One region of the Rhizobium sp. M1 genome, then DNA from elsewhere that is predicted to be linked to it. Evidence: predicted binding sites of a transcription regulator. Region 1 holds the regulator's gene; each other region holds the start of a gene.
The links. The regulator PhoB, encoded in region 1, activates phosphate uptake and scavenging genes when phosphate is short. The targets are predictions, from matches to a motif close to TGTCATNNANCTGTCAT.
Positions count from the first base shown of each region.

Region 2: the regulator PhoB is predicted to act here: its motif matches at 1,956-1,972, upstream of CO655_RS00845 (DUF2794 domain-containing protein).
Region 3: the regulator PhoB is predicted to act here: its motif matches at 1,049-1,065, upstream of CO655_RS06360 (DUF465 domain-containing protein).

Region 1 is NZ_NWSW01000061.1:3,827-7,478, reverse strand. Features, by position in the region: gene CO655_RS31620 (GcrA family cell cycle regulator) at 1-504, shown strand, start outside; gene phoB (phosphate regulon transcriptional regulator PhoB) at 747-1,430, opposite strand; gene phoU (phosphate signaling complex protein PhoU) at 1,566-2,279, opposite strand; gene pstB (phosphate ABC transporter ATP-binding protein PstB) at 2,324-3,139, opposite strand; gene pstA (phosphate ABC transporter permease PstA) at 3,155-3,652, opposite strand, start outside.
Region 2 is NZ_NWSW01000001.1:160,806-164,457, forward strand. Features, by position in the region: gene CO655_RS00835 (Bax inhibitor-1/YccA family protein) at 132-860, shown strand; gene CO655_RS00840 (GNAT family N-acetyltransferase) at 968-1,525, shown strand; gene CO655_RS00845 (DUF2794 domain-containing protein) at 1,532-1,933, opposite strand; gene CO655_RS00850 (thioredoxin family protein) at 2,216-2,956, opposite strand; gene acnA (aconitate hydratase AcnA) at 3,188-3,652, opposite strand, start outside.
Region 3 is NZ_NWSW01000006.1:37,119-40,770, reverse strand. Features, by position in the region: gene CO655_RS06375 (5-(carboxyamino)imidazole ribonucleotide synthase) at 1-204, opposite strand, end outside; gene purE (5-(carboxyamino)imidazole ribonucleotide mutase) at 201-695, opposite strand; gene CO655_RS06365 (DUF465 domain-containing protein) at 739-942, opposite strand; gene CO655_RS06360 (DUF465 domain-containing protein) at 1,171-1,344, shown strand; gene CO655_RS06355 (metalloregulator ArsR/SmtB family transcription factor) at 1,543-1,803, opposite strand; gene CO655_RS06350 (sulfite exporter TauE/SafE family protein) at 1,876-2,640, opposite strand; gene CO655_RS06345 (thiamine phosphate synthase) at 2,749-3,402, shown strand; gene CO655_RS06340 (tetratricopeptide repeat protein) at 3,413-3,652, shown strand, end outside.

The DNA of each region.
Region 1 (3,652 bases):
CTCAAGAAGCTGTGGTCCGAAGGGCTGAGCGCCAGCCAGATCGCGGCACAACTTGGCGGCGTGAGCCGAAACGCCGTTATCGGCAAGGTGCACCGACTGAGCCTGCCGGGCCGCGCCAAGGCCGGCGGCACAGCCGCCGCGGCGCGCACGCCGAAGCGCCAGACATCGGCGCCGCGCGCGCCGAACTACGCCTCCCGGATCACCACCCGCACCGTGACCCGCCAGCAGGGCGCAACGATGCTGAAGGAAGAGATCGAGATCGATGCCGTCGAGGAAATGGAATATGTTCCGAAGGGCAACGTGGTCGTGCCGATTTCCCGCCGCCTCGGCCTGACGGAACTGACCGAACGCACCTGCAAATGGCCGGTCGGCGATCCGCTGAAGGACGACTTCCACTTCTGCGGCTGCGAATCCCCGGACAATTCGCCCTATTGCAGCTATCATCAGAAGCTTGCCTATCAGCCGGTCAACGAGCGCCGCCGGGCGGCAGCGCGGGTCAGCTGAGCGGGCAAACCATTGCTGGAAATGCGAAAACGGGCTGGAAGGCCCGTTTTTTTGTGTGAGTGTGTTGCGTGTGACTGCCCCTCATCCGCCTGCCGGCACCTTCTCCCCGCGCGCGGGGCGAAGGGGATATGCCGCAACCTCTCGGTCCTTACCCACCTCTCGCAGGGCACGTCCCCTCGCCCCGTTTACGGGGAGAGGGCTAGGGTGAGGGGCGGAGCTTGCTCGACTTTGTCAGAAACCCCTCAGGCTTCCATCGAATAACCGGCGCCGCGGACGGTGCGGATGACGTCCTGCATGTTGGAGAAGTTCAGCGCCTTGCGCAGGCGGCCGACATGGACGTCGACGGTGCGTTCGTCGACATAGATATCGTGGCCCCAGACGCCGTCGAGCAGCTGCGAGCGGGAGAAGACGCGGCCCGGCGACGACATCAGGAATTCCAGAAGGCGGAATTCGGTCGGGCCGAGGCGGACTTCGCGGCTCTTGCGATGGACGCGGTGGGTTTCGCGATCGAGCTCGATATCACCGCATTTGAGCACTGACGACAGCACTTCCGGGCGGGCGCGGCGCAGCATGGCCTTGACGCGGGCAACGAGTTCGGGGGTCGAGAACGGCTTGACGACGTAATCGTCGGCACCGGTGGACAGCCCGCGGACACGTTCGCTCTCCTCGCCGCGCGCCGTCAGCATGATGATCGGCAGCCGTTCGGTTTCCGGCCGCATGCGCAGGCGCCGGCAGAGTTCGATGCCGGAGACGCCGGGCAGCATCCAGTCGAGGATAAGAAGATCCGGCGTTCGCTCCTGAAGCCTGATTTCGGCCTCGTCGCCGCGCAGGATGGTATCGACTTCGAAGCCTTCCGCTTCGAGATTATAACGGAGAAGCACGCTGAGGGCCTCTTCGTCTTCAACAACTGCAACTCTCGGGATCATGCGTGTCCGTCTCCTCACGCACGATCCTTAAACCGGGGGCGATTTAAGCAAGGGATCCCGCGCAAAATCAGAAATTGGCTGCGACCTCTTTGCGCGCCCGGGCGGGCGCGCACGCAATGGGCTGGCCCGGCACGGTTATTCCGTGGCGGCACCGACGGTGTTGGCGCTGTCGTCCTTCGGACGGTCGCCTTCCGGCTGGGCGCCGGTTGCCATGTAGTAGATCGTCTCGGCGATATTGGTGGCGTGATCGCCGATGCGCTCGATGTTCTTGGCGCAGAAAAGAAGATGCGTGCAGCTCGTGATGTTGCGCGGATCTTCCATCATATAGGTCAGGAGTTCGCGGAACAGCGACGTGTACATCGCGTCGATCTCGTTGTCGCGCTCGCGGATGGCGGTCGCCTTGTCGGCGGCGCGCGTCGTATAGACGTCGAGCACTTCCTTGAGCTGGACGAGCGCCAGCTCGGACAGGTGCTCGAGACCGCGGGCGAGCTTGCGCGGAACGCCGGTGCTCTGCACGGCGATGACGCGCTTGGCGGTGTTCTTGCCGAGGTCGCCGACGCGTTCGAGATCGGCGGCGATGCGGATCGAACCCATGATTTCGCGCAGGTCCGAGGCCATCGGCTGACGGCGGGCGATGGTGACGATCGCCTTGTCGCCGATTTCGCGTTCGGTGTGATCGAGGATCACGTCGTCGGAAATGACCTTCTGCGCCAGCGCGGTATCGCCGTTGACCAGCGCGCGAACGGATTCGGCGACCATCTGCTCGGCCAGGCCGCCCATTTCGGAAATCCGCCTGGAGAGGAACTTCAGATCATCATCATAGGCAGTATAAATATGTGTCGATGCCATGGGGCTTTGTCCTCGAATAACGGGAAGGCTTCGGATTGCCGCAATCAGCCGAAGCGACCCATGATGTAGTCCTGGGTGCGCGGATCGTCCGGGTTGGTGAACATCTTGTCGGTGTCGTTCTCCTCGACGAGGTTGCCGAGGTGGAACATGGCGGTGCGCTGCGACACGCGCGCTGCCTGCTGCATGGAGTGGGTGACGATGACGATCGTGTAGTTCTCGCGCAGCTCGTGGATCAGCTCCTCGACCTTGGCGGTGGCGATCGGGTCGAGCGCCGAGCAGGGTTCGTCCATCAGGATGACCTCAGGGCTGACGGCGACGGCGCGGGCGATGCACAGGCGCTGCTGCTGACCGCCGGAGAGGCCGGTGCCGGACTCGTGCACGCGGTCCTTGACCTCGTTCCAGAGGCCGGCGCGCTGCAGGCTGGACTCGACGATCTGATCGAGATCGGCCTTCGACTTGGCCAGTCCATGGATGCGCGGGCCGTAGGAGACGTTTTCATAGATCGTCTTCGGGAACGGGTTCGGCTTCTGGAAGACCATGCCGACGCGGGCGCGAAGTTCGACGACGTCGATATCGGGATCATAGATATCGTCGCTGTCGAGGGTGATCTTGCCGGTGACGCGGCAGCCCTCGATCGTGTCGTTCATGCGGTTGAGGCTTCGCAGGAAGGTCGACTTGCCGCAGCCCGAAGGGCCGATCAGGGCGGTTACGGTGTTTTCGCGGATGTTCAGGTTCACATCGAAAAGCGCGCGCTTCTCGCCGTAGTAAACCGAGACATCCTGTCCGATCATCTTATACGGGACGTTGCTCATCTTCTGATCCAGCGCCTTTTCAACTGCAGCTTCCGTCAACATGTTCATGATGTTTAACTCCGTTTACCAGCGGCGCTCGAAGCGACGACGCAAGAGGATGGCGCCCATGTTCATGACGATCAGGAACAGGAGCAGGACGATGATGGCACCCGAAGTACGCTCCACGAAGGCACGCTCGGCCTCGTTCGCCCACATATAGACCTGCACCGGCAGGGCCGTCGAGGGTTCGAGCGGCGTGGTCGGCGCGTTGGCGACGAAGGCGACCATGCCGATCAGGAGCAGCGGCGCGGTTTCGCCGAGCGCATGCGCCAGGCCGATGATCGTGCCGGTGAGGATGCCGGGCATGGCAAGCGGCAGGACGTGGTGGAATACCATCTGCATCTTCGAGGCGCCGAGACCGAGCGCTGCGGCGCGGATCGACGGCGGCACGGCGCGCAGTGCCGCGCGGGTGGCGATGATGATCGTCGGCAGGGTCATCAGCGTCAGCACCAGGCCGCCGACCAGCGAGGCCGAACGCGGCAGGCCGATGAAGTTGATGAAGACGGAAAGGCCGAGCAGACC
Region 2 (3,652 bases), on a different contig from region 1:
GGCCTTCGCAAGCCTCTTGTTTGCGAGGGGCGAAGGCCTCATATTGTCTGCAGGCATGCTGGAGCTCCGCAGCGGCGCCCGGGTCGAAAACCCCGACACCGTAACTCCATCGGAGCTTGTAAGAGGAAACTATGGCTGATCTTCGTAACTATCAAAGCCGCGCTCAAACCGGCGAGATGATTGATCAGGGCCTGCGCACCTATATGCTCAAGGTCTACAACCTGATGGCGCTGGGTCTGGCGATCACCGGTGTGGCCGCATATCTGTCGTTCCAATTCGCTTTCGCCAATGGCGAGATTACCGCTTTCGGTCAGGCGATCTATCTGAGCCCGCTGAAATGGGTGGTCATTCTGGCGCCGCTGGCTCTGGTGTTCTTCCTGAGCTTCCGGATCCATAGCATGACGGTGAGCGCCGCCCAGACGACCTTCGCGATCTATGCCGCGCTGGTCGGCCTGTCACTCTCGTCGATCTTCCTGATCTATACCGGCCAGAGTGTCGTTCAGACGTTCTTCGTCACCGCCGCCTCCTTCGGCGCGCTGTCGCTTTACGGCTACACGACGAAACGTGACCTGTCGGCAATCGGCTCGTTCCTGATCATGGGTCTCTTCGGCCTGATCATCGCCTCGCTCGTCAACGTCTTCCTGGCCTCCTCCGCGATGCAGTTCGCCATCTCGGTGATCGGCGTGCTGATCTTTGCAGGCCTGACCGCCTACGACACGCAGCGGATCAAGGAACTCTACTACGAAGCCGATGACGTTGCCGTTGCCGGCCGCAAGGCGATCATGGGCGCGCTGACGCTCTATCTCGACTTCATCAACCTCTTCATGTTCCTGCTGCAGTTCATGGGCAACCGTAAATAAGCAGGTCCATCAAGATCGAAAAGGCGGCTTCGGCCGCCTTTTTTGTTGCGCCGTTTTCGGAGGAATGGTTTTAGAGGAGCTCTGCCCCGCCGCTGGACCACTGCCCGATGTCCTTCCTTCTGCGCGACGCCTCTGAGGCCGATATCCCTGCCATTACCGGGATCTACCGTGAATCCGTTTTGAACGGCACGTCGAGCTACGAGATCACACCGCCCTCCGAGGCCGAGATGGCGCAGCGCTTTGCGGCGATCGTCGGCCAGCAATATCCCTATATCGCCGCGGCCGATGACGACGGAAACTTCCTCGGCTACGCCTATGCCTCGGCCTTCCGCACCCGCCCGGCCTATCGCTGGATGGTGGAGGATTCGATCTACCTGGCGCCCGAAGCGCGCGGCCGCGGCATCGGCAAGGCACTGATGAACGAGTTGATCGACCGCTGCATCGTCCTCGGCTTTCGTCAGATGGTGGCCGTCATCGGCGGCGCAAGCCCCGCCTCGATCGCGCTTCATCTCAAGGCGGGCTTCGTGGAGGTCGGCCTGATGCAGGGCACGGGCTACAAGCACGGCCGCTGGCTCGACACGATGCTCATGCAGCGCAGCCTCGGCGAGGGCATGACGACCGATCCGGATCCATCCGCCTATCCCGGCACGCTGTTCGCCGGCTGACCAGGCTTACTTATCGACCAGCTTCAAAGCCTTGTCGAACACCTTGAGGACGTGGTTCAGCTCGTGGCCGCGCTTCAGGATCATGCCATTGACGTTGATGACGGAGTAGGCGCCTTGCTTGGCGGCGAGCTTCGGGTTCTTTTCGATTCGGAAGAACGGCATTTCGCCGGAGCGCTTGAAGACGGAAAACACCGCCCTGTCTTTCAGGTGATCGATGGCGTAATCGCGCCATTCCCCCTCGCCGACCATGCGACCGTAGATCCACAGGATCGCGTCGAGTTCGCGCCTGTGGAAAGTCACCGGAAGCGGGTCTTTGCTTTGTTTGTATTCCCTGAGATCGACGACGACTGAAGAACTATTGTCGACGGAGCGGCTTTCGCCGTGTCGCAAATCCGGCTGATCTGTCATCAGTCTCCCGAGGCCTCCGCTTGTGACAGGAGAATGACAGTTTGCCCGAGCCGCCACAAATTGCAAGAGTGCGGCCCGTCACATTCGGCCGCAGTGGAAGAGTCGACGCTTTCTCGGCAGCGCCGCATTTCAGTCAAAACAGCGCCTCATTTGCAGGAGAATTATGCATCCCGGTTTGGCGCCAGCGCGCCAAAGGGCCCGGCGGAGCGTATCGACCTTAACCCCAGCCCCGAATACGCTCGGCCGGGCCGCCCGGACCTTCATCCGTATCAGGATGAAATCTCAGATATTTTTGCCCGCCATCACCACCGTCGCGCCAAGGATCGCGGCCGGATCGCCGTCCGCGGTCGCCGACTGCAGCAGGATAGCGCAACCCTCGAGTTGCGGCCGCTGCAGGACGCTTGCCGGCAGCGTCAGATTGGTCGCCTTGCCATCCCACATGCCGACGGTTTCGACATTGGTGACGCTGTGCAGATAGGAGAGCTTCTTGCCGCTGTTTTCACCCTTTTCGACTTCGATCGTCTTTTCCTTGTCGAAATAGACCATGACGACATTGGCTTTACCCTGCCCTGCGCCGATCTTGATCTCCAGCTCGTCGCCGCGCATCGATGCGCTGATGGGAACGGTCAATCCGTTGCCTTCGCTGCTGTAGCTGTCGATCCGGCTGTTGATGCCCGTGAGATCGGAACCGGCGAGATGGCCGCGCCCGTTGACGATGACTTGCGGCGTGTAGACGTTGCTGCGGCCCATCGTCCTGGCATAGCCGTATTGCCGCTCGGTGTTTTCCTTCGAGCTCAGCGTATCGGCCCAGCCGAGATAGTTCCAGTAATCGACGTGATAGGCGAGCGCGATGACATCGCCCTGGTTCACCAGCTTGCGGAAAGCCGCGTCAGCGGGGGGACAGGAGGAGCAGCCCTGCGCCGTGAAGAGCTCGACGACGCCTTTCGGCGTGCCGTCTTCGGCATGCAGCGGGCCTGCGAGAACAACACCGGCCAATAGCGGGATCAAGAAACGGGGGGACATTCATGCACCTCTTTTTCAGCGCCGACGGCGTATTGGAACCGGAGGCGCTGAGATATGAACGTACGAATAATCCTTCCGGGTCCAAACGAAAAGTCACGAACGGGTGAGACGCGGCACGACCGGAAGCCGCGGAAAACAAATCATCGTGAGTTCGCTCGATGACTGTCGCTGCATAAGAAAGCCGCCGGAAATTGCTTTCCGGCGGCCATGATCATGTCAGGCTCTTAACGATCAGGCAGCGAGATCGCGCAGGACCGTCTGCAGGATGCCGCCATTGTTGAGGTAGATCACCTCGTCGAGCGTATCGACGCGCGACAGCAGCGGAACGTCCTTCACGGTGCCGTCGCTATAGGTGATCTTGGCGATCTTCCGCTCGCGCGGCTTGATCTTGTCCAGTCCCTCGATGGTGACGAGTTCATCGCCCTTGAGGCCGAGGCTCTGCCAGGTCGTGCCCTCTTCGAAGACGAAGGGAATAACGCCCATGCCGACCAGGTTCGAGCGATGGATGCGCTCGAAGGACTGAGCGATCACCGCCTTGACGCCGAGCAGGTTGGTGCCCTTGGCCGCCCAGTCGCGCGAGGAGCCGTTGCCGTATTCGACACCGGCGAAGATGACGAGCGGCACGCCCTCGGCCTTGTACTGCATGGCCGCGTCGTAGATCGAGGTCTCTTCCTTCGACGGGTAGTGAATGGTGTA
Region 3 (3,652 bases), on a different contig from region 1:
GACGACATCGCAGGCAGCGGCAAGTTCGGCCAGCGCCGCCGGATCATCATAGGCGGCAACGATCTGCCGGTTGGCGAGCTGAGCGGCCGGGCAATCCGCCTGCGGCTCGAGAATGATCGTGCGGAAATTCAGTCTGGCGGCGGCGATGGCCAGCATGCGGCCGAGCTGGCCGCCGCCGACAATGCCGATCGTGCTTACAGTCATTGGTCGTCCATCGGGTATTCGGCGATGCTGGCACTCTGACGTTCGCGCCATTCGTCGAGCCGCTCGGCGATTTCTTCGTCGGAAAGGGCAAGCACGGCGGCGGCGAGAAGGGCGGCGTTGACCGCGCCTGCCTTGCCGATGGCGAGCGTTCCCACCGGAATGCCGGCCGGCATCTGCACGATCGACAGGAGGCTATCCTGGCCGGACATGGTTTTCGACTGGACCGGGACACCGAAGACCGGCAGCGGCGTCATCGATGCGGTCATGCCCGGCAGATGGGCAGCGCCGCCGGCGCCGGCGATGATGACCTTGAAGCCCTCGGCGCGCGCGCCCTTGGCGAAATTCGCCATGCGATCGGGCGTGCGGTGCGCCGAGATGATGCGCGCATCATAAGGGATTTCCAGGGCTTCCAGCGTATCGGCCGCGTTCTTCATGGTTTCCCAATCGGATTGGCTGCCCATGATAATGGCGACGGGTGGTCTGTCTGTCATCGTTGCCGCTATTCCTCTCAAGCAATGCGATCGGGCGATGCGATCAGGCGATGATATCAGGAACGATCTGATCTTCCAGCTTGGAGAGCTTGTCCTTGATGACGAGCTTCTTCTTTTTCATGCGCTGGATTCGCAGAGCGTCGCATCCGGTCTCGATCATGGCGTTGATCGCGGCGTCGAAATCCTCGTGCTCCTGACGCAACCGCGCCACCATGAGCCTGATTTCCGCCTGTTCCTGATCGGCCATATGCATTCCCCGTTGTCGTCTTCGGATCTTGTCCGATCTGCCGATGATTTCCGCAAGCTCCTATCACCAAATACGGGTAACGGCTAGTTAGTCTTGATCATGAATTTGCCATCTCATCTTCATCTTTTCGCCTTCGACAAGCCTTCAAAAATATGTCACAGTCCGGCGCGTTGACACCTTGATCCCCGACGATGATGGCCGGGGAGGGTAAGAGGAAGGAAGGGTCAAATGACAGTTCAAGCTCATCTTGAATCACTCCAGAAAAAGCATGTTGCTCTCGAGGAGGAGCTGCACGCGCTCAGAACAGCTCCCTCTATCTCCGACACGGAAATTGCCGAATGCAAGCGCCGCAAGCTGCGCATCAAGGACGAGATTCAGCGTCTCAAGTCATCCGTCCACTGATCTTCCCAAGGGTCGCCGGCCGATCATCTTGCGCATGAAGAGGTAAATCCATCCATTCCGCCTAAAATTTGCAAGACCCGGTGATTTGACACCAGAATTGCGCCAGCCCGATGCTCGCGGCATCGCGGCTGGCGCTTTTGCATCTCCCGCCGCCGATCGCGTTCATCGGATTAGGTTTGGGGTCTTGTCGGAGGGCGATCAGGCCCAGAACTGATCCAGCCACAGATTGAGCTTGTCGAAGCCGCGGTTATTGACCGCGTAGATGCGTTTCGTGCCTTCCGACGTCACCGAGACGAGGTTGCTGTCGAGCAGCGCCTTCAGGTGTTGCGACACCGCCGGCCGGCTGATCGGCAGGCCCTCGGCGAGCTCGTTGACTGTTCGCGGCGCGCGCCGCAATTCTTCCAGCAGAAACCGCCGGTTCGGATCGGCAATCGCAGAGAAGGGGTCCGTGTTCGACATGGCGGGAACGCTACGGCAAACCGGCCGCGGCGGCAAGAAAATTGTGCGTTGCAGCGTGGAGCAGGGCCGCCCTTACCCGCCAAGGCCCTCGCGCACGATCAGCAAGGCGGCGATCAAGGCCATCGCATACATGAAGGGGTAGAAGATTGCCGACTGCATGCGGCGCACGCACCAGGCGCCGGCAAGCGTGGCGAGCGGGGCGAAGGGCAGCAGCGTCGCCGAGGTCGCAAGGTTCTGCGTGTCGAGCTGGCCGAGCGCGAAATAGGGGATCAGCTTGACGGCATTGAGGATCGCGAAGAAGCGCACGCTGGTGCCGGTATATTCGCGCGGCTGCAGCTTGAGCGGCAGGGCATAGACCTGGAAGGGCGCGCCGCCGGCATGGGCGACGAAGCTGCCATAACCGGAAAACGTCCCCCAGAGGCTGGCGGCAACCGACCGCTGGCCGCGCGGCGGGATCACCTTGGCGATGCCGGGGCCGAAATTGCTCCAGAAATAACGCAGGCAGAAGAGGATGGTAACCGCCCCGATGACAATGCGCAGCATGTTGCCCGGAACCAGCGCCGACGTCGCCCAGCCGAGGCCGATGCCGAAGATTGCGCCCGGCAGCATGATTTTCAGCGTCGTCCAATCGCCATGCTTGCGCCAGATGACGAGCGAAATCATATCCATGAAGATCAGAATCGGCAGCAGGATCGCCGCCGCTTTGACCGGGGAGACGACCAGAGCGAGAAAGGGCAGGCCGATCAGCGACAAAGCGTCGCCCATGCCGCCTTTCGCGAGGCCGACCAAGAGGACGGCGGGCACGGCGGCGTAGTAGAATGACAAATCCTGCGGCATGCTTTCGGCGTCCTCCTCTTGCAAGCCTCCTCTAACGGAACTACTCACACAAAACGAGTGCGGATCCGTCCTTTCGAAAGGGGAATTCGCTGGAAACGGAAAGACCTCATGACCGAACCGGAAAACCGCTGCCGCCTTGTGCTCATCGCCCCCGATATCGCCGATGCCGATGAACAGGCAAAGATCGTCGCCGACGCGCTGAAAGGCGGCGATGTCGCCTCGGTGATCGTGCCGCAATACGGGCTCGACGACGGCGCCTTTCAAAAACATGCCGAAAAGCTGGTGCCGCTGATCCAGGATGCCGGGGCGGCGGCGCTGATTGCAGGCGACAGCCGCGTGGCGGGACGGGCAAAGGCCGATGGCCTGCATCTTTCCGGCAATGCCGAGGTGCTGTCGGAGGCGATCGACAAGCACGCGCCGAAGCTGATCGTCGGCGGCGGCAATGCGGCCGACCGGCACACGGCGCTGGAGATCGGCGAAGTGAGGCCGGATTATATCTTCTTCGGCAAGCTCGATGGCGACATCAAGCCGGAGGCCCATCCGAAGAACCTTGCGCTTGGCGAATGGTGGGCTTCGATGATCGAAATCCCCTGCATCGTCATGGGCGGCACCGATCCGGCCTCGGCGCTCGCCGTTGCCGAAACCGGAGTGGAGTTCGTGGCGCTGCGGCTGGCGGTCTTCGGCGAGCCCGCCCGGGCGCCATCCGTCATTGCCGAAATCAACGCGCTGCTTGACGAAAAAGCGCCACGGTTTGAGGATTGAAATCGCGCTCATGCCGATCCCGCCCGCCCGCCACTTGAAGTATCTGCTCGCCAGCATCGCCGTTCTCCTTGCAGCCGGGCCGGATGTCGCCCTGGCGCAGGCAACCGACAGCGTCATCAGCCAGCCGGGCACGGCGCCGGCTTCGACCTTTCGCACCGACCGGCCCGCCGGTCCCGGCGTGCGACCCTCCGATGGCGTCGGGGTTTTCGACCGGATGGGCGCGAAACTACCGGACCTGCCGCCGGAGAAG